DNA from 3 places in the Lactiplantibacillus sp. 30.2.29 genome. Region 3 is predicted to be linked to each of the others. Evidence: predicted binding sites of a transcription regulator. Region 3 holds the regulator's gene; each other region holds the start of a gene.
What was found. Region 3 encodes LexA, which represses DNA repair genes until DNA is damaged. Its sites were predicted from a motif close to CNAACANNTGTTNG; they were not measured.
Positions count from the first base shown of each region.

Region 1: a site for LexA is predicted at 3,574-3,587, ahead of dinB (DNA polymerase IV). Genes of this name have one in related genera too.
Region 2: a site for LexA is predicted at 3,858-3,871, ahead of parE (DNA topoisomerase IV subunit B). Genes of this name have one in related genera too.

Region 1 covers NZ_JAGYGU010000013.1:69,588-77,166, reverse strand. Annotated here, with positions in the region: gene KGF65_RS08865 (DEAD/DEAH box helicase) at 1-1,146, opposite strand, end outside; gene KGF65_RS08860 (bifunctional oligoribonuclease/PAP phosphatase NrnA) at 1,149-2,105, opposite strand; gene dinB (DNA polymerase IV) at 2,199-3,332, opposite strand; gene yajC (preprotein translocase subunit YajC) at 3,661-4,044, opposite strand; gene tgt (tRNA guanosine(34) transglycosylase Tgt) at 4,122-5,264, opposite strand; gene queA (tRNA preQ1(34) S-adenosylmethionine ribosyltransferase-isomerase QueA) at 5,566-6,600, opposite strand; gene ruvB (Holliday junction branch migration DNA helicase RuvB) at 6,612-7,579, opposite strand, start outside.
Region 2 covers NZ_JAGYGU010000001.1:184,814-192,392, forward strand. Annotated here, with positions in the region: gene hslV (HslVU peptidase proteolytic subunit) at 1-406, shown strand, start outside; gene hslU (ATP-dependent protease ATPase subunit HslU) at 422-1,840, shown strand; gene KGF65_RS00800 (aldose 1-epimerase family protein) at 1,867-2,745, shown strand; gene plsY (glycerol-3-phosphate 1-O-acyltransferase PlsY) at 2,938-3,564, opposite strand; gene parE (DNA topoisomerase IV subunit B) at 4,036-6,042, shown strand; gene parC (DNA topoisomerase IV subunit A) at 6,056-7,579, shown strand, end outside.
Region 3 covers NZ_JAGYGU010000022.1:46,235-53,813, reverse strand. Annotated here, with positions in the region: gene KGF65_RS12330 (D-2-hydroxyacid dehydrogenase) at 1-649, opposite strand, end outside; gene KGF65_RS12325 (GIY-YIG nuclease family protein) at 734-1,045, opposite strand; gene KGF65_RS12320 (tRNA1(Val) (adenine(37)-N6)-methyltransferase) at 1,260-2,021, opposite strand; gene KGF65_RS12315 (1-acyl-sn-glycerol-3-phosphate acyltransferase) at 2,133-2,762, shown strand; gene KGF65_RS12310 (YneF family protein) at 2,819-3,055, opposite strand; gene KGF65_RS12305 (DUF896 domain-containing protein) at 3,153-3,410, opposite strand; gene lexA (transcriptional repressor LexA) at 3,542-4,174, shown strand; gene KGF65_RS12295 (hypothetical protein) at 4,450-5,082, shown strand; gene KGF65_RS12290 (hydroxymethylglutaryl-CoA synthase) at 5,131-6,300, opposite strand; gene KGF65_RS12285 (hypothetical protein) at 6,337-6,729, opposite strand; gene KGF65_RS12280 (hypothetical protein) at 6,902-7,297, shown strand.

The sequences.
Region 1 (7,579 bases), on a different contig from region 3:
ACGGTCATACGAATCAACGATTTCACCATCGCGGATTGCTTTTGGCTTAAACTTAATGCCCATCGCTTCAACCGCACTGACTTTGTCTTCTTCACCAGGGCTATAGAGCGTAATCGCCGTCCCGGCCATGCCATTGCGACCAGTCCGGCCGACCCGGTGAATGAAGAATTCCAGGTCATTCGGAATATCATCATTGATGACGTGCGAAACGCCTTCAATATCGATCCCACGAGCCGCCAAATCGGTCGCCACAACGAACTGATACTTCAATTGTTGGACGTCGCGCATCACGCGCTTACGTTCCCGGGGTTGAATATCACCATGAATCATGGCAACGGTCAGTCCCTGTTGCCGTAAATAATGCGTCAACTCTTGAACCCGTTCCTTGGTATTCGCAAAAATGAGGACCAAGTACGGTTCACCAATCGTCAGTAAGCGGTAAATGATACTATTCTTGTCATGACTCTTCGTTGAAATCAGCCAATTGTCAATCGTTGGACTAATCACGGATTCAACCGGAATTTCTTCCATAACAGGGTTGTTCATGTACTTTTTCAAGAACGGCGTTAGCTTTTGCGGCATCGTGGCTGAAAAGACTAACATTTGTAAATCGGCAGGCATCCGCCCGGCAATTTGATCAACCACGTTCAAGAACCCTAAGTCAAGGGTCATGTCAGCTTCATCGACGACTAACTGCGTGGCCCGGTGCACGTCAAGCGACTGTGAACGCATCAAATCCAAAATCCGACCTGGTGTCCCAATAATCAGTTGGGGTTGGTGCCGGTGTAACTTTTCGATTTGGTCTTGCTTATCTGTCCCACCGACGTACAGTCCGATGTGAATGGCTTTAGGACTGTGCTGAATCAACTGCTTGGCTGCAGCCTGAATCTGGTAAGCTAATTCCCGACTAGGTGTCGTAATAACGGCTTGAACGTAGCGCTCATCCGCATTTAACTGATTGATCATCGGCAACAGGAAGGTATGGGTTTTCCCACTCCCGGTTGCTGATTGCCCAATCACACTGCGTCCAGCGGCAATCACTGGAATCAGCTTTTCTTGCACCGCAGTTGGTTTGCGGAAGTTGATTTCAGTCAACGCCTGCATCAAGAACGGCTGCAATTTAAAATCTTCAAAACTTGCGGTCATAGTTAAACCTCTTTCTCATAATCAGTTGCGACTTGGTCAAGTTCCCGAACCACTGTCTCAATCTCTTGTTGGTCTGCTGCCTTGGCGCCACTGGCCAGCGCGTGGCCCCCACCGTCATGCAGTTTGGCAACGCCATTGATCGACGGCCCCTTTGAACGAAGCCGAATCCGGAAGTTGCCCTCTTTTTGTTGGACGAAAATAGCCCAGCATTTAACGGTATCGATTCGGCCTGGTAGCGGAACGACCCCAGCCGTACTAGCATCGCCAATTTCGAATGATTTTAGAATATCATTGGTTAAAATCACGTAAGCGGCACCGGAATCGAGCTGAGTCAGATGCTCGTAGACATAGGCAGAGAGCCGAGCAACGGGTAAGGTAATCGTATCTTCAATGCGGTTGACCGCTTCGGCATCAGCGCCAGCCTCCATCAATGCAGCAGCTGCCCGCATGGTGCTAGGCTTCGTGGCTGAATATAAGAACCGGCCGGTGTCACCAACGATGCCCGCATAGAGTAGCCGGGCAGCATTGGCGGATAGTGTTAATTCCGTCGTGAACTCGGCGTACCAGTTGTAAATCATCTCACTGGTACTCGAGGCGTCCACGTCGACCCACTGGGGATCGCCAAAAGCGTCATCGTTGGGATGATGGTCAATTTTGACACAGGTTGCCCCGTGATTCCAGAATTCACCATCAACCCGGGGCTGATTAGCCGTATCTAGAACTAAAACTAAGGCATCCTGATAGTCAGCCTCCGTCACTTCGTCCATCTGACCTAGCCAGTCAAAGCCATGGTACTGCTTGCCAGGCGTCAAGACCCGTTTGTCAGGGAAACTAGTGGTAATAATGTCAGCTAATCCAAGCTGGCTCCCAATGGCATCGGGATCTGGGCGTTGATGCCGATGGATAATGATTGTTTTTGCTTGTTTAATTAAGTCTAAAATTGCTGTTTGGACGGTCATATATGAACCTTCTTACTCTCATAATTTACTGGTGGCGAATCAAACTGTCACAGTACTCCAGTATACCGAAGAATGGGCGGCGCGCCAAATAAATTAATTATCATTTGGATATAACGGTAAAGTCAGGTTCTCAAAAGCCAGTGGGGCTAACCCAGTCAACGTGATGCCTAATAGCCGGATGCCAGAGGAAAAGTGTTCATCAACAACGTCCTCAAAAATTTCTTCGGCGTACTGGTCGAACAGTACCGGGTCGTTCGGAATAAATTCAGAAAATGTCCGCCGCTTGGTAATCGTGACAAAATCACCATACCGAAGCTTTAAAACCAGTGTTTTTCCATGCCGTTGATGGGACTGCATGCTAGCCGCAACTAATTTGGCAATTGCCTTAAGATGTGTCGTGACCTCCGCCGTGGACTGTAGGAATGGGCCAAACGTGCGCTCCTTGCCAATCGACTTTCGTTCCCGCAAATATTCCACTGGCCGGTCATCGCTCCCCCGAACGCGCCGATACAAGATGTACCCCAACTTACCAAACTGCTGAATCAAATCTAGCTCCGAGCGTTCATACAAGTCTTGACCAGTCATAATTCCTAAATCATGCATCTTGGGCACTGTCTTTTTACCGACCCCGCGAAATTTTTCGATCGGTTCCCGTAATAAAAATGATTCCGCGTCCTGAGGCAACACGATGGTAACACCAGCTGGTTTCCGGTAATCTGACGCTAATTTTGCGATGAACTTGTTATATGAAATTCCCGTCGAACAAGTCAAATGAGTCTGATGCCAAATTTCTTGTTGTAATTGATGGGCGAGCGCCACCGCACTATGCATTTGTTTCTTATTGACCGTCACATCTAAATAAGCCTCATCAAAAGCGATTGGCTCGATCATATCGGTATACTCATGGAAGATTCGATGAATCTGAGCAGAAACCTCTCGATATAACGGAAAATTAGGCGTCTTAAAAACAGCTTTGGGGCACAATTCCAACGCCTTAGCTGCTGGCATCGCCGAGTGGACGCCAAATTGACGGGCAACGTAATTAGCCGTTGTGACCACCCCACGACCACCAGTCTGACGCGGATCATGTGCAATCACCAATGGTTGTGTCTTATACGCCGGATTTTCCCGTTCTTCAATTGACGCGTAAAACGCATCCATATCCACGTGAATAATTTTCCGACTCGTATCAACCCGAATCGGTGCTTCAATTATCGACTGTGCCACTGGTATCGCCCTCCATCCTTGGTCGTTTATTTGGTTATGTATGTGCCAAAACTCAAAGTTAAGTGCAGCCAGCTTATGCTCACTTGGCAGCACCGCATGTTTGTGCCAGCTTGCATAAGCACCTGATTGTTCCGCTGTGGGGACACCTCTTTGGCCTTAACCACCATCGCTGACCAACAAAACTAGTACTCACTTTTGAAACCTGACAAACTTTCGACTAAGCTAGTCCCTTCATTATACACGAACGTACGTTCAGGCGGGTGCTAAATGTCTCAGAAAAGCAAAAAAATAAGGGCAGCCATTACTGACCACCCTTACCTCATCATACTTATTTAGCTTCAGAATCGCTTGCTTCGTCCGTTGCACTGGCAGCAGATTCAGCTTCGGAAGTTGCTTCAGATTCCGCAGCAGCGCCGGATGCGGGTGCAACCGTCTTAGCTTGTGCATCTTCAGCTGGTGAAATTTTAGCAATTGCATTCAAATCGAATACCAAGTAAATTCCGTCACAGTCTAACGTAACCGTCTTTTCAGTTTCGTTAACTTCATCAACGACCCCGTGTAAACGACCAATCGTTGTGACCTTGTCACCACGTTTGATTTTGTTGAGCATCTGTTGATGTTGTTGTTGCTGTTTCTTTTGTGGACGGATCATGAAGAAGTACAGAAATGCAAACATGACCACGATGAACAAAATTGATGCCATTGATCCCATTTAATATCGCTCCTAATCTTAGTAAAAGTTTGACTATCTTTAACTTTAACAAATTACAGGTTGAAATACCAGTATCGCTAGAAGTTTTTCGGATTTTTCTCGTTAAATCCGTACATTTCAAAGAAGTTCTGCCGGAACTCTAGTAAATTATCGTCCATGATGGCTTGGCGAACCTGTTGCATCAGATGCAATAAGAAATACAGGTTGTGATAACTCGTCAACCGAAGTCCAAAGGTCTCGTCAGCCTTAATCAAGTGTCGGATATATGCCCGTGTGAAGTTACGACAAGTATAGCAATCGCAGTTATCATCCAGTGGCGTAAAGTCGTGAGCGTACGCCGCATTTTTGACAACCAGGCGGCCATGTGACGTCATGCAGGTCCCATTACGCGCAATCCGCGTTGGCAAGACACAGTCGAACATGTCAACCCCACGAATGGCCCCGTCAATCAAGGCATCCGCTGAACCAACGCCCATCAAGTAGCGTGGCTTGTTTTCAGGCAGCAGTGGCGTCGTAAAGTCGAGCACGTGGTTCATTTCGGCTTTGGATTCCCCAACGGATAGACCACCGATGGAATAACCTGGGAAATCCAGGCTGACTAAGTCCTTAGCACTTTGTTCCCGTAGATCCTTGAACCCAGCACCTTGAACGATACCGAATAAGCCTTGGTAATCAGGATGTTGATGAACCTTCAAGCCTCGTTCAGCCCAACGACTCGTCCGGGCGACGGATTTGCTGACATAGTCATAACTTTCGAAAAATGGCGGACACTCGTCCAAGCTCATCATAATGTCGGGGCCAAGATCGTTTTCGATTTGAATCGCTTTTTCAGGTGACAAGAACATCTTGGAGCCATTCAAATGATTCTTGAAATGCACCCCTTCTTCTGTAATATCACGGTTCTTGGCCAGTGAGAAGACTTGGAAGCCCCCTGAATCGGTCAAAATCCCCTTCTTCCAGTTCATAAACTGGTGTAATCCGCCCGCTTCCTTGACGATTTGTTCGCCAGGACGTAGCCAGAGATGGTACGTGTTGGATAAAATCACGCCCGCCCCCATCGCATCCAGTTCTTCGGGTGCAAGGGACTTGACACTTGCCTGAGTCCCGACTGGCATGAACATTGGGGTCGGGAAAGTCCCGTGGGGTGTAATCAATTCACCTAAACGGGCCCCAGTGTGTTTTTCTTTCTTAATCAATCGGTATTTAATTGCCGGTTCCATAGTTGTTCCTCCGTATCAAAATGTTGCTAAACTCAAATAATGATAGCACGAAATCCAGCCGTGAACCAGTCACAACGATCAACAGCAGCCAACCATCTCATGATGAGCGCCCCCATGCAGAGATAAAATAACAGCACTATACTGGCCGTTTCGAAAATTCACAACTCAACTTCGAAACAGCCGTCACAGTGCTGTCACTATCATTTAATCATTGTAATCAGCTGGAACGTGCCGCGTGGTGCACCATTTTGCGGTGTCGCTCACAGACACAACCGCTATCTTAGCAAGTTACACTCACTCACTAGTGAATAAACATCGCATCGCCGAAGCTAAAGAACCGGTACTTCTCGTCAATGGCATGTTGGTAGGCTTTCAAAATCATATCGCGTCCTGTGAACGCCGCCACCAGCATCACTAAGGTTGACTTTGGTAAGTGGAAGTTGGTGATGAAGGCATCCACGACTTTCCATTGATAGCCGGGTTTGATGAAAATATCCGTCCAACCAGAATCTGGCTTAATTTCACCATCAAACTTGCTCCCAATCGTCTCCAAAGTCCGAATCGACGTCGTCCCAGTGGCGATGATCCGACCACCATTTTGGCGAACTTCATTCAACGTCTTCGCAGCGTCTTCGTCCAATCGGTAGAATTCGCTGTGCATCTTGTGATCATCGATATTATCCTCTTCAACTGGTCGGAATGTGCCCAGCCCAACGTGTAGCGTCAAATAAACGAGCTTGACGCCCTTATCTTGGACTTTTTGTAACAATTCTTTTGTCCAATGAAGCCCAGCAGTTGGTGCCGCGGCAGAACCGTTTTCCTTGGCATAAACCGTTTGGTAACGGTCAGGATCATCGAGTTTTTCCTTGATATATGGTGGTAAAGGCGTCTCGCCCAAGCTTTCGAGGATTTCCATGAAGATCCCATCATAGTGGAATTCAATCATCCGAATGCCGTCTTCTTTTTCAGCCGTGACGGTCGCCGTTAACTTACCATCGCCAAATGAAATCACGGTACCGACTTTGGCGCGTTTGGCAGGCTTCATTAGGGTTTCCCATTCATCACCCTCAGTGTTGTGAAGTAAGAGTACTTCAGCATGACCACCGGTTTCAGGCTTAACGCCGTACAAACGAGCTGGCATGACCCGCGAATTGTTCATAACAACCGCGTCGCCAGGATTAAGTTGGTCGATAATATCGTAGAAATGCTTATCTTGCATTTCACCCGTTTTCCGATCCAACTCTAATAACCGTGAACTGTCTCGTTTTTTGATCGGTGTCTGAGCGATTAGTTCGTGTGGTAAATCATAATCAAAATCTTCAAGTGTTAAACTCATGTTGTGACCTCTTATCCTAATTTATTTTGCGGGTATGGGAACCCTAAGTGTTGATAACCCTTGATCGTGACGACCCGACCGCGTTGCGTGCGTTTTAAAAACCCAATCTGTAATAAATAGGGTTCGACAACTTCAGCAATGGTATCCGTTTCTTCACCAATATTGGCCGCAATCGTCGCCAGTCCAACTGGGCCGCCATCGTAATACTCTAGCATCGTCCGTAACAGTTTGTTATCCGTCTCATCTAAACCAGCATCATCGACACGTAAATAAGTCAACGAGCGATCCACGATGGCTTCATCAATAGCGTCCTGATCGGCAACCTCCGCAAAGTCTCGAATCCGTTTGAACAACCGGTTGGCAATCCGTGGCGTTCCACGTGAGCGCCGCGCAATTTCGTGCGCACCAGAAGGCTTGATACTCGTTTGAAAAATGTCAGCTGTTCGCTTCACAATGTCCGTCAGATCAGCAACTTCGTAATAGGCCATATGTTCAACGATTCCAAACCGATCCCGTAACGGCGCGGACAACATTCCAGCACGAGTCGTTGCACCAATCAACGTGAATGGTGGTAACGGAAAGTGGACCGGATGTGCGGTGGGCCCTTGACCGACAACGATGTCGACAAAAAAGTCTTCCATCGCAGAGTACAGCATTTCTTCCACGATTTTAGGCAATCGATGAATCTCATCAATAAATAAGATATCACCAGGTTGTAATTCGTTCAAGAGTGCGACTAAATCACCTGGTTTTTCAATAGCTGGGCCGCTGGTCGTCCGAATATTGACCTGCATTTCATTAGCAATCACCATCGCTAACGTTGTCTTTCCAAGACCGGGCGGGCCATATAGTAGGACGTGGTCTAATGATTCTTCACGCTTACGAGCAGCCTCAATATATACGCTCAACTCATGTTTGACGCGGTCCTGACCAATATACTGGGCTAACGTTTGCGGACGTAGCGATTTTTCTAACGACG
Region 2 (7,579 bases), on a different contig from region 3:
CAATGACCAAGTTGTCGTTGGCTTTGCGGGCAGTGTCGCGGATGCTTTTAACCTCGAAGATCGTTTTGAAAAGAAACTCAACGAATTTTCTGGTAACTTACAACGGGCTGCCGTTGAATTAGCACAGGAATGGCGTAGCGACCAAGCCCTCCAAAAATTGGAAGCTTTGTTGATTGTTATGAACAAAGACGACATGCTACTGGTTTCAGGGAGCGGTGAAGTCATTACGCCGGATAACGACGTGCTGGCCATCGGTTCTGGTGGTAACTTTGCCTTAGCAGCGGCGCGGGCAATGCAGTTGCATGCCAAGGACATGAGCGCAAAAGAAGTTGCTGAAGCAGCGATCCACATCGCTGGTGACATCGATATCTTTACGAACCATAACGTTATTTCAGAAACTTTGTAAGGTGGGAGGAAACTCATGGAAGAAATCAATAAGACACCCAAACAAATCGTCGCTGCGCTGGACAACTACGTGATTGGTCAAGGCCAAGCTAAGAAAGCCGTTGCCATCGCTTTGCGCAACCGTTATCGGCGGATGGAACTGTCTGCTGAAATGCAAGAAGAGATCACACCTAAGAACATGCTGATGATTGGACCAACCGGGGTCGGTAAAACGGAAATTGCGCGGCGGTTAGCTAAAATCGTGCACGCGCCTTTCGTCAAGGTCGAAGCGACCAAGTTTACTGAAGTCGGCTATGTTGGTCGTGACGTGGAATCGATGGTGCGTGACCTCGTTGACGTCGCAATTGAAATGGAAAAGCAACAAGCTTATTCCGGCGTTCGGGCCAAGGCGGTCCAAGCTGCGGATAAGCGCCTCGTTAAGCTGTTAGTGCCCGCACAAAAGAAACAGGCCAAGCAAAACGGCAATGAATTCCAAAACATGATGAACATGTTTACCCAGATGCAGAATGGCCAAACACCGGACATGAACGAATCATCGAACGAAGAAGTGACGGATGATGTTCGTAACCAACGCTTATCCGTGGCTGATCAGCTCAAGAGCGGTCGCTTAGAACAATCCGAAGTCACGATTGAAATGGACGATCCACAACAGGCTGCTGCTGGTAGCAATAACATGTTGGGCCAAATGGGCATCGACTTGGGAGATAGCTTAGGTGCCTTAATGCCGAAGAAGCGCATCAAGCGGACAATGCCAGTTGCAGAAGCTCGTGAGATCTTAGTGCGTGAAGAATCTGAAAAATTAGTCAATAATGCGGATATTTATCACGACGCGATTGTCCGTGCCGAAAATACTGGGATTATTTTTATTGATGAAATTGATAAGATTACCAAGGGCGGCCAACAGGGTTCTGGTGAAGTTTCACGTGAAGGCGTTCAACGCGATATCTTACCAATCGTTGAAGGTTCTCAAATCTCAACCAAATACGGACCAATCAACACTGATCACATCCTGTTTATTGCTTCTGGTGCCTTTGCCGAAAGTAAGCCTAGTGATCTGATTGCTGAATTACAGGGTCGTTTTCCAATTCGGGTCGAACTTGACGACTTGAACCAAGCAGACTTCGTTAAGATTTTAACGGAACCGAAGAACGCGTTGATCAAACAATATATTGCCTTGATCGGTACAGACAATATCAAGGTGACCTTCACGATCGAAGCGATTGAAGCCATTGCCTCGATCGCCTACAAGGTCAACCATGAGACGCAAAATATCGGTGCGCGGCGTTTGCATACCATTCTTGAAAAATTGCTTGAAGAATTGCTGTACGAAGGCCCAGATATGGAAATGGGTGAAGTGACGATCACGGAAAATTACGTTAACGAGCGTATCGGCAATATTGCACAGGATAAGGACCTTAGTCGCTATATCTTATAATATAATCAAAGGGGGCGTTGACACGGATGACAGTCGTATTAAAGAATCAATATCTGACCGTTTCAATCAATGAAGCGGGGGCCGAATTAAGTAGTGTAAAGTCAAATGATGGCATCGAATATATGTGGCAAGCGGATAAGAAATATTGGGGACGGCATGCACCCGTCCTGTTTCCAATCGTCGGCCGCTTGAAAGATGACCAGTATACCGTTGCCGGTCAAGCTTATCACATGGGTCAACATGGTTTTGCACGGGACAACGATTTCTCCGTCGTGAACCAAACGGACACGACGGCAACCTTGGAATTGACTGATACCAGTGCAACCCGGGCGATGTACCCGTATGCATTTCGGTTACGTCTGATTTATACGTTGACGGATCATGAATTGACCGTTAACTATAACGTGCATAATCCAGCCAACCAGGACTTGCTATTTGCAGTCGGGGGACATCCCGCTTTTAATGTGCCGCTAGCGGATCCTAATGGGGACTTGGCGGATTACCGGATTCGAGTGGTGCCACGCCAAGTTTACTCACATATTCCATTGAAGGCACCGCTGAATGATGCGGCCAATGCGGATGAGTTAGATTTGACGAAACCACTTGAACTGAACCGCGAATTGTTCAAAGATGATACCGTTATTTTGGCTCTAGATCATCATGAGACGACTTTAATGCTGGAAACGGATTTAGATGATCATGGGGTGGCGATGACGATTGAAGACGCACCGTACGTCGGCATGTGGTCACCATACCCCGCAGAAGCGCCATTCGTCTGCTTAGAGCCATGGTGGGGCATCGCGGATAACGTGGACAGCGATGGCCAATTAAGCCATAAGATGGGCATTAATCGCCTTGGTGCGAATAAGACGTTTGATGCGAAATATGACATTAGTTTCTTTTAGCAAAGTTAGATAACGCACCAAAAAGACCAACGAATATCAATTTGTTGGTCTTTTTGGTGTGGCGTGACAATCAAGTATACTGTAACTTCTTACTTTAACTAAAATTAAAAACAATTCAAAACCACAGCACCTAAGCTTACCACGTGCAAAACAAAAAGGCCACACGCAAATGTGTGACCTTTAAATCCTCATTTATTTGCGATTAGCGCGTTGCTGGCGGCGCCAACCAATCCCAAAATGGACCAGTGACTCAGTCCCGTTTTTAATTCGAGCAATGTTGCTGCGATGCCGGTAAAAAATGAAGCATGTCAGGACAAGTGCCACCACGGAAAGTAGCCAGTCTTGATAATAAAAGATGGCAATTAAGGTGACGATTGGAAATGCCGTCATACTGGCGACACTCACCATACTGGTTGTGTAGACTAAGATGAACATGATGACACTCGCAATCAGGAAGAACTCCCAATTGTAGGCAAGCAGAATACCGGCACTGGTTGCGACGGCTTTACCGCCCTTGAAGCCAATGTAAATCGAAAAGGTGTGCCCCAGGATGGCGGCTAATCCGATCAAAAGGGTGTAGCGATTAGCCATATGAAATAAGAGCGTCGGTTGAAGTGCTGCAATTGTGCCTTTCAAGATGTCCATTGCCATGACGATCGTCCCAGCAGTCGGCCCTAACACGCGATACGTATTGGTCGTGCCAATATTGCCGCTTCCAGCTAAGCGGATATCAGTTTGAAAGAATAGCTTGCCAATGATGACACCCGAAGGAATCGAGCCGATTAAGTAGGCAACGATCAGCATAATTAATATTTTCAAAATTGGTTCCTCCTGCAATAGAATCACTCAATATTTTAGCATTCTTTTGATGATTGTGGGACTAAATCGATTTAAAAAAATAATAGAATGTGCTGGAATTATGAAAATAAAATGATTTTTTGATAATTTTTAATTGGATAAATGCCGGTGATTCAGGTTTTTAAAGCGCCTACAGCCAAATTAGCCGCGCATTTTAAGAACTTGTCGTGAATCACAATAAGTTTATTCATTGAACTGGCGCTTAGAATCAACATGAGGTAAGCTAGTAAGTGGCATTAATTTTATGGCGTGCACGAACATATGTTTGCTAAACGGATTAATTAAGTGTATGCTAACAGATGACAAGCCAGCAGATAAGATCTAAAAAGACAACTGTCGCTTGACAAGTTCAGCATCGGTGGACTATTTTAAAACGGTTACCGTTGCTCGACTGAATGGGACAGATGAGAAAATTCAAAAGGAGTTGTGAGAATGGCCAAGAAAAGCCCAAAATATGATGATTCTTCAATCCAGGTGCTTGAAGGATTAGAAGCCGTTCGGAAGCGTCCCGGAATGTATATTGGTTCCACGGACGGCCGCGGACTCCATCACCTAGTTTATGAAATTGTTGATAATGCGGTCGATGAGGCGTTAGCCGGTTATGGGAAAGAGATTAACGTCACGATTCACGCAGATAACAGTATTACCGTCGTTGACCATGGTCGTGGAATGCCAGTCGGGATGCATGCTTCCGGTATTCCAACCCCTGAAGTTATTTTGACGGTCCTCCACGCGGGCGGTAAGTTTGGTCAAGGGGGCTACAAGACGTCTGGGGGCCTTCACGGCGTCGGCGCGAGCGTGGTTAATGCGCTTTCGTCTGAGTTAACTGTCACGATCATCCGTGATGGCTATCGATACGTGGAACACTTTAAGGACGGTGGTCATCCAGTTGGGACCCTTGAAAAGAAGGGCAAGACGAACAAACCAACTGGGACGACGATGACGTTTAAGCCCGATGCCAGCATCTTTACGACCACCGTTTATAATTTTCAGACGTTAGCTGAACGGCTTCGTGAATCAGCCTTCTTGTTGAAAGGCGTTAAGATCACGTTAACTGACGAACGAGAAAACCAGGAACAAGAACTGGTTTTCCACTACGAAGATGGTATCAAAGCGTTTGTCAGTTATCTCAACGAGGATAAAGATACGCTGGGTGACATCATGTTCTTTGATGGCACTAAAGAAGGCGTGGAAGTGGAAGTCGCCGCACAATACAACGACGGCTACTCCGAAAACTTGTTGTCATTCGTTAACAACGTGCGGACGCCAGATGGTGGGACTCATGAAGTTGGGTTCCGGAGCGCGTGGACCAAAGCATTTAACGAATACGCCCGTAAAGTCGGCCTGTTAAAGGATAAAGATAAAAATCTTGAAGGCTCCGACGTGCGTGAAGGGTTATCGGCAGTTATTTCGTTGCGTGTGCCCGAAAATTTACTGCAATTTGAAGGCCAAACCAAGGAAAAACTAGGTACTCCAGAAGCCCGGACGATCGTTGACAATATCGTGAGCGAGCAGTTGCAATTCTTCTTGATGGAAAATGGCGAATTTGCGCAGATGCTGATCCGTAAGTCGACCAAAGCAAGGCAAGCTCGCGAAGCCGCACGCAAAGCCCGCGATGAGAGCCGGAATGGTAAACGCCGTCACAAGCAAGAACGGTTGCTATCCGGAAAGCTAACGCCTGCACAATCCAAGAACGCGAAGAAAAATGAATTGTTCCTCGTCGAAGGGGATTCAGCCGGTGGTTCTGCCAAACAAGGCCGTGACCGTAAGTTCCAAGCAATTTTACCGTTACGTGGTAAAGTGTTAAATACAGAAAAGGCCAAACTGGCAGATATTGTTAAAAATGAAGAAATCAACACGATGATTTACACGATTGGCGCGGGAGTTGGTCCAGAATTCGATATCAAGGCCAGCAACTACGACAAAGTCATCATCATGACCGATGCGGATACCGATGGTGCCCATATTCAAATTCTGTTATTGACCTTCTTCTACAAATACATGCGGCCAATGATCGATGCGGGCAAAATCTACATCGCCTTACCGCCACTGTATCGATTACAGAAGCGGCAGAATAAGCAAATGCGGACCGAGTATGCTTGGACCGATGAAGAATTGACACTTAAGACCAAGACGTTCGGCAAGGGCTATGCGCTGCAACGGTATAAGGGTCTTGGTGAAATGAACGCAGAACAACTGTGGGAAACCACGATGGATCCTGAAAAGCGGACGTTGGTACGGGTTCGTATTGACGATGCAGCGTTAGCCGAAAAACGGGTCACGACCTTGATGGGTGATAAAGTGGAACCTCGTCGTAAATGGATCGAAAGTAACGTTCAATTTACGTTAGATGAGGATGGCTCATTACTTGATAACGAAGCCGTTTCATCCGCCCATCAGCAAGCTGACGAAGAGTTAGCACAACAATTAAAGCATTAGAGGAGGTCGTATAATGGCAACAGAACAGCCAAAAATTCAAGAATTAACGCTTGAAGACGTCATGGGCGACCGCTTCGGCCGTTATTCTAAATATATTATTCAAGAACGGGCACTTCCTGACATTCGTGATGGCTTAAAACCGGTTCAACGCCGGATTCTATACGCGATGAATCAGGATGGCAATACCTTTGATAAGGCCTTCCGTAAGTCTGCTAAGTCAGTTGGGAACGTCATGGGTAACTTTCACCCCCATGGTGACTCATCAATTTACGAAGCAATGGTGCGTCTGAGTCAGGATTGGAAGCTACGAGAACCACTCATCGAGATGCACGGGAACAATGGGTCGATGGACGGTGACCCGGCCGCTGCCATGCGGTATACCGAGGCTCGTTTGAGTAAAATTTCGGGTGAAATGCTCCAAGACATCGATAAAAAGACCGTTGATATGGTCCTGAATTTCGATGATACCGAGTATGAGCCAACCGTGCTACCAGCGCGGTTCCCGAACTTATTGGTGAACGGTGCAACTGGGATTTCAGCCGGTTATGCCACTGAAATTCCACCGCACAATCTGAGTGAAGTCATCGACGCGATTTTGTTCTTGATGAATCATCCCAAGGCGAGTCTGGAAGACTTGATGGACTTTGTGAAGGGGCCTGATTTCCCGACTGGCGGGATTATCCAAGGCTTGGCTGGTATCAAGCAAGCTTACGAAACTGGTCGTGGTCGCATCGTTGTCCGGTCGCGGACGAAAATCGTGCCACTCAAGGGTAATAAGTCCCAAATCGAAGTTTCTGAGATTCCTTATGAAGTCAACAAAGCGCAACTCGTTAAGAAAATTGACGAGATTCGCATCTTAAAGAAGATCGAAGGAATTGCTGAAGTTCGCGATGAAAGTGACCGTAAAGGCCTCTCAGTCGTGATTGAATTGAAGCGCGATGTTAACGCGGAAGGTATTTTGACTTACTTGCTCAAAAACACCGACTTGCAAATCACGTATAACTTCAACATGGTGGCTATCTATCATCAACGTCCTGAACACGTTGGACTGAAGACGATTTTATCGGCCTACTTAGAACATCAGCGCGACGTCATCACTCGTCGGACCAAGTTTAACTTGCAAAAGGCAGCTGATCGTCAGCATATCGTTCAAGGGCTGATCAAAGCGATGTCGATTCTGGATCAAGTTATCAAGACGATCCGGGGCAGCAAGGATAAAAAAGACGCCAAGCAGAACTTGGTCAGTCAATTTGATTTCACTGAAATTCAAGCTGAAGCCATCGTCACGATGCAACTATACCGCTTGACGAATACCGACGTGACCCAGTTGGAAAAGGAAGCTGCGGACTTAGCTAAGTCGATTGAAACTTATCAATTGATTCTGGCTGAACCCAAAGAACTCGATAAGGTATTGCGGCGGGAACTAAAGACCGTTCAAAAAGCCTATCCAACCAGTCGTTTGACCGAAATTCAAAATGAGATTCAAGAGTTGAAGGTTAAAACCGAAGTGGTCATTCCGCAAGAAGATGTCGTTGTG
Region 3 (7,579 bases):
TTAACATGTGGTAGTTATCCTTCAATGCAGGAACGTGTAACGTGATAACATCAGCTTGGGCGTATAATTCGTCCAAAGTATCAACGTACATACCTTCTTTTTCAAGTTCAGCATTCCGGTAAACATCGTAACCGATAACCTTAGCACCGAAACCTTTGAAGATATCAATGGCTGCGCGACCGATACGGCCAGTACCAATAACACCAACAGTCATCGTGTTTAATTCTTTAGCGATGTCTGGAGCCCAACGGAAGTCTTGCTTAGCTAACTTCTTGTTGAACATTGGGGTTTGACGTAATAATTGCATCAATTGCGTTACTGATAATTCAGCAATCGCATTTGGTGAGTATGCAGGTACGTTAGAAATGTTTAAGCCACGTGCTTTAACAGTAGGAACGTCCAAGTTATCAACACCAACGTTACGAAGAGAGATGTTCTTAACCCCTTCGTCGGCTAACTTGTTTAATACTTCAGCAGTATAGTCCTTTTGTTGGTATACATCGGCACCGTCGAAACCTTTAGCTAAGTCAACGTTGTCTTCAGTAAGTAATTCTGGAACTAATTTTACTTCAACATCTGGGTTTTCTTTCATCCAAGTATCGAAGAATGGACGTTCGTCATCACGTACAGCATATGCAATAATTTTCATTACAAAAATTCCTCCTATATATTGATACATTAAACATTATAACAGTAAATGCCAGAAATAAAATCATAAATTGTGAAAACTTTGCTAAATTTTTACATCGTGTGCTGACAAGTATTTTAGCTTGGCAGCTCTCGATTGATGTTTGAAGGCATATTCGGCCTTTAAGGCACTTGATTTATCATTGAAAGTTTCATGGTAGATCATTTTAACGGGCCGTCGTGATTTGACCCGCGTATACTTGGCACCCTTCCCGGCATTGTGGGTTGCTAGCCGCCGTTCCAGATTGTCTGTAAAGCCGCCATAGAGGGTCGCGTCAGCACAGAGTAGCACGTAAAAGTAATACTGCTTGACAGTCACTTGGTCAGCAGGATGTGTATCAGCAGTCTGTTCGGCCATTGACTCTGTGGAAGATTGTGAATCGACTGTCGCCGCGTTGGCCTTCAGCTTTTTTTGTTTCGACTTTGGCTTTACCGGCTTCAATTTTTGGGACTTCGACTTTGGTTGTGTCGACTGCGACTTTTTTGACCGCGGCTTTAGTGAGACCTGCTTACCTTTCGTCCGTCGCTTAGAAGCCGTAGTAGCTGGCGTCGTTGGTTCAGATTCAACTGGTTTATGCTTTTGTTTCGCCATAAAGTAACGTGTGCACCTCTTTTCCATAGGTGCCATCGGCGTGGTAAACGACTAACGGCGGTAAAATTCGAACGCCGTTTGGTTTGCCGTCCTTGATCATTTCGATCAGGACCATGTTCGCTTCCCGGTCAGCCTTGGGATGCACGAATCGCAGCCGTTTTGGTGCTAAACGGTGAGCCTGCATTAAGGTGAATAATTCATCTAGACGTTCTGGACGATGAACAAAGTAGGCTTTGCCATTCATTTTAAGTAAATCACTTGTCACCGCTAAAATCTGATCCAAGTTGGCCGAAAGTTCATGGCGTGCGATGGCCAGGTGCGGATTGGGATTTTTGACGCTCTGTGGCTGGTCCTTAAAATAAGGTGGATTACACAGCACCGTATCCACGGAATCTTTGGGTAGTTGCTGGGTAATTTTTAATAAGTCTTCATTAAGTATCGTCATCTGCGCCGTCAAATCATTCAAAATAATGCTCCGTTCAGCCATATCCGCAAGACGCGGTTGGATTTCGACAGCGGTGATGTGGCCGCGCGTCTTGGCACTGACAAACAACCCAACGGCACCATTGCCAGCACACAGGTCGACAATCTGACTCTTGGCCCCCTTCGCAACCTGGGCGAAGTCCCCCAATAAGACCGCGTCCAATGAGAAGGCAAAGACTTGGGAACTCTGAATAATTTGAACTTGTTTACTATATAGTTGGTCGATCCGCTCATCGGCGTGTAACGTGACATCTGCCATGTTCGGCCACCTCTCTTCTGAATTCACTGCAACGTTATCATACAATTAACTTGCAGAATTTATCAAATTTCGTCATACTGTGAGCAGTTAGTAATTGAAAGGAAGATCGTCATGTTTTATTCATTCATGCGCGGGCTCGTCCGGCTCATCATCACGGCAATCAACGGTCGCCCTCGCTATCAAGGACGCGAAAACCTTCCCGAAGGCGCTTATATCTTGGTTGGACCGCACCGTACTTGGTTCGATCCGCTGTACTACGCCCTCGCCGGCAGTCCAATGAAATTCAGTTTTATGGCTAAGGAAGAATTATTTAAAAATCCAGTCTTGCGGTTCATCCTGGTTCATGCCAATGCGTTTCCAGTCAACCGGAAACACCCCGGGCCGTCCGCCATCAAGACGCCCGTCAAATTTTTGCGAAGCGGCAAATTATCACTGATTATGTACCCTTCAGGAACGCGCCACTCGCAAGAATTAAAAGGCGGTGCGACCGTGATTGCCAAGATGGCGGGTGTGCCACTCGTTCCAACCGTTTATCAAGGCCCATTGACCTTCAAGCAACTGTTTAGTCGCCAACAAGTCACCGTACGCTTCGGCGAACCAATTTACGTTGACCGTAAGCTCAAACTCGATGATGCCGGTCAAAAACAAATTGAAACACAAATGTTAACGGCGTTTGATGACTTGGATCGGCAAATTGATCCATCCTTCAAATACGTTGATCCTGCTAGTACCAAGAAATAGGTCTAGCCATCAAAAAAGTGTCGGTTGCAACTTGCGACCGGCACTTTTTTGAATGCTTACTTTTTATCGTTTTTAGAAGCAGCCTTCATCGAGTTCAACATCTGATGAAGCTTCTTTTCGGATGGGCGCTGACCCATTTGCATCATCATGCTCCGAAGCATTTCTTCGCTAATCGGCGGGTTTTGCTTCAAGTAGTTTTGCATATAGTGTCGCGCACCAAAGAAACCACCGGTTAAACCGACCAATACACCGATCACGACGATTAAAATCCAAATTCCAGTAGACACAGTCATTCCCCTCCCTTATTACAGTCTTCATTAAACTAGTCTACACAAATTAATAATAAAAGAAAAGGAAAATTTGTCAGTTGGCAAATTTTCCTGAAATCGGTTAATCATCCCGGAGACCGCGATCACGTTGAACCTGGCGGACCTTTTCTGGGGTAACTTCCTTACCGTCCTTATCATAGACCTGAAGCATTTCGACTTGTTGCCGAAACCCAGCCCGGAATTCTTTTAAATATTTTTCGCGTAACTCTTGTCGTTCCGCTTCTTCTAACTCGGTGAGCCCTTCAGCTTTCGCCTTATGAGCCAACTCATTGATCCGAGCGATTAATTCTTTTGAAATCAAAGCAGCAGCTCCCTTCATCAAAGCAATATACACGAAAATGGACACTAAATCAATTAATTGTGTTTGTCAACCGAACATTTGTTTGAAAGCTGGCAAACGCTATGCTACAATTGGTTTAACCATTAATGACAAAAAAATGAGGTGCCAAGATGAGTAAAACATCGGAAAGCAAACAAATGGCCGTTCTCCGTTTTATTTATGAACGCGTCAATGAAAAAGGATATCCGCCAACCGTACGTGAAATTGGCGAAGCCGTTGACTTATCTTCGACTTCCACCGTTCACGGACATATTTCACGGCTTGAAAAGAAAGGGTTAATTCAAAAGGACCCGACTAAGCCGCGAGCAATCGAAGTCACGCCCGCTGGTTTTGAAGCCCTCGGAGTCGAAACAACGCCCCACCAGATTCCAGTGCTTGGAACCGTTACTGCCGGCCAGCCAATTCTCGCAGTCCAAGAAGCAACCGACTATTTTCCAATTCCAAAGGAACTCGAATCATTCGGCGGCGATCTGTTTATGCTGACGATTCGCGGTGAAAGTATGATCAACATTGGCATCATGAACGGTGACCAAGTCATCGTTCGCCGTCAAAGCTCGGCTGACAACGGGGACATCATCATTGCGATGACCGACGAGAACGAAGCCACTTGCAAGCGATTCTTCAAAGAAGCGAACCATTACCGCCTACAACCAGAAAATGATACGATGGCGCCAATTATTTTAAATAACGTCTCCGTATTAGGTAAAGTTGTGGGACTCTACCGCGATATGCTCTATCAATAAACACTAATTTAAGGTGGCCTTGTGCCACCTTTTTTATTTTTCAGTCAAACAATCACCACTTCGGAGACGTTTAATTGTAGGTCGTGCCAATTAATCTGGGCGATACGGCTGATTCCACTTTCCGGCCCCGCTACAAACCAGTACAAGTCATGGGTCATGTGATGATTTTGGCATTGCACTGGCTGCCAAAGATAAAATATTTGAATTCCACCGGAACTGGCCGATAGTTCAATGGTATAATGATTATACTATTTCAAACATTGGGAGTTGGTTACATGTTGTTCCTAGCCATTATGGGCTTGATTGTTTTTCTATTAGCATTATTTTCCGTGATTTACGCACGTCAAACCGGTGGTGGTTGGAAGTTTCTGACAGTCGTAACGGTTCTGAGCGCGGTGGTCACCATCTATGCGGTGATCAAATTGCCATACTGGCCTTATAACCAGTCACACGCCGCAACCACCAGCCAAACTGCTTCGAGTTCGACAAGCAGTTCAAGCACGAGTAAGTCTAAAACGACGAGTTTAAGTTCCTCACAAGTTGTTTTCAACGAAGGTAGCGCCAAGCGTGAGGCTGCCACGACTAAGTTGAATGAAGAAAACATTCTCAAACAGTTGCAGGAAAATTATAAGTCAATTGGTACCGTCGCCTTCACGAAAGCCACTAAGACATATACGATTACTCCAACTGGTAAAAAATACGTCAAATCGTTAAAAACGATCAAATCGTATCCTGATGAAAACCAGAAGGCCATCACGACAATCACTTCCAATTTCAAGTCCCTATCCAAGTCGCTTAAAAAGAATTTAGCTGCTGGCTATACGATTCAACTTTTGCAGCCAGATACGACGGATAAGACCTTGTTGAGTGTCAAAGATGGTGTCATTATCGCTAATAATTTCAAATAACAAAAAGCACTTGTCCTAGCCATCTTGCTAGTAACAAGTGCTTTTTTGTTAGGCCTCACGATCCAAGTACTGGCGTTGCTCATCCTTCTGACCAGTCAAGACGAATCGATGAGGATCATCGGCCACATCGATGGTCTGGTCATCCGCGCGCCAAGCTAACTGTCCCTTGAACAGCTTTTCGTACTCGGACACGCTGACCCGTTGTCGGCGTGCTAACCGTTGTGGTAACCCAACATCCAAGCCGGCTTCGTAATCTGGTTGCAACTCACCCGTGAAGAATTCGCCTTCAGCCCCGGAACCATAGCTGAATAAGCCTAGGCGGTCACCGGCCTTTAATTTGTCATCAGTCAGCAATTGTGACAACAAACTCAAATACAGTGAGCCGGTGTATAAGTTACCCACCTGTCGATTTAGTTGCCGAGCGTGCTCGAAATGGGCAAGCCAGCTCGCCTGCTTCGCATTATCAACTAATGGCAAGGCGCTTCGAAGTGCTTTAAGTCCCATTTTTGTATATGGCAAATGAAAGACGAGCGCTGCTAAATCTTCTGGCTGCATGCCTGTTTTCTGCAAGTATCCCTTGAAGACATCTTGAAAATAATCGATATAGATGTTTGATGAGTATTTGCCGTCCACCAAAGCAGTTGTATGATACAACGGTCGCCAAAAATCCATGACATCTTCACTTAGCACACATGATTCGGTCCCCAGCGCTAAGACTTGAGGATCAGCACTGACTAACATGGCGACTGCACCGCCGCCCTGAGTGGGTTCGCCAGGTGTGTTGAGTCCGTAGCGTGCAATGTCGCTACCAATAACGAGTGCTTTCTTATCAGGATGAACGCGGACGTGGTCTTGCGCCAATTGCAATCCTGCCGTAGCCGCATAACAGGCTTCCTTCATTTCAATGGTACGGACCCGGCGATTCAATCCTAACAGCCGGGCTACATAGATGGCACTGGCCTTTGAGTTATCAATGCCTGACTCCGTTCCAACAATCAGCAAGTCGATTGCTTCAATGTCAGCGGCTGTTAACATCGGCGCAGCAGCGTTTGCGGCTAAGGTCACCGTATCCTGGCTCGGTGGGATGACCGCCATCCGTGACTGACCGATCCCAATCAAATATTTGTCAGGTTCTTCCTGACGTGCCGTTGCCAATTCTGCCATATCGACGTATAGATGCGAGGTTGCAAAATGCAACTTGTCAATTCCAACTTTCACGTTCGTTCCTCCAATTTATTCAGACTGAAGCTAGCCTTAATGTGCCCGGCCTAGTGGTCCCAAATAATGAAAATCTGGGTCCTTGCCCACGCGGTAACAACTGAATGCCTGACTAATCTCATTATGAAAGGTTACCACAATTGCCGGTGTTGCCCAAGTGGAGGCCGCCCAGAAGACCGTATCATCAAATTCACGGTTATCATTTGGATAACGATGGTAACCCGTTGTACTGTCCCAAATCGTGCCATGCGTATTGAGCCAATCTTCTGCGAGTCCGGCTTCCACTTGAGCCATCACATCCTGGTTATCGCGAATCAGCCGTGCGAGTTTGTCCCAATCTAGCTGCCACGCATGTACTTTTGGCAACTGATTGCGCGTGCCAAGCGGCGTATGTCCTAAGGCAATCGGTGTTAAATCCACAAAATCCATGCAACCACCCTTTCAGACCATGTTCATTAACTATCCGAAGATTTCTCAACTATTATATCATGTTGCCACACATTTATGATTGCCCTAGCTTGACCTGAAACGGGTCCCATAAGTTATGCTTGGCATGAAAAGTTGAAGTAACCGTTAATCATTTAGTAAGGAGCGAGCAATCATGGGGTTATTCCGTCGTCAATATCAAATTCGTCTGTACCAACCCGTTACCGGTTCCGCCAGGACCATCCAGTCATTGCCATCGGTAGCGCATCAAACGCCATTGATGCGCATTCAGCCAAATGATAGAATCATCAGTGCGCCCCTCGATGGCGAGATTATCGCTCTTTCACCGCGGCATTTGACGATTACTGCATTGAATGGTCAACAGTTTGTCCTCCAAATCGAGACGACTGATTATCATGCCATGGTTGATTGGCAAGTGCGTATCGGGGATTCCGTCTCACCACTGACCATTTTAGGCCTTTTAGAGGGCTCGCTGACGGCGACCTCACTGGTGGTTTCCCGCGTGCATGCTGTGAGTCAGCTGACCAAAGCGGTGGTCGCGAATAGTTAAGATTTTTATACATTTCTTTTGCATCATTAGGTGACCAATCGAGTCAGTTTCGCGACCACAGATGGTGGATCAAGGCTAGCATCCGCGATTCAAAATTCATATTCCAACAAAAGGACCCACGTCGCAATTAAGCGTTGTGAGGCCTTGTTTTCGCGTGTTAATGATTGCGCTAGTGATCGTTCAATTTGTTAATCAGATCAATCGTCCGGGTCAGCTAGTTCCATTATTATTCGTTATTACAATTTTTGTCGTTTGAGAACTGATTGCTTTATGACTGAATTC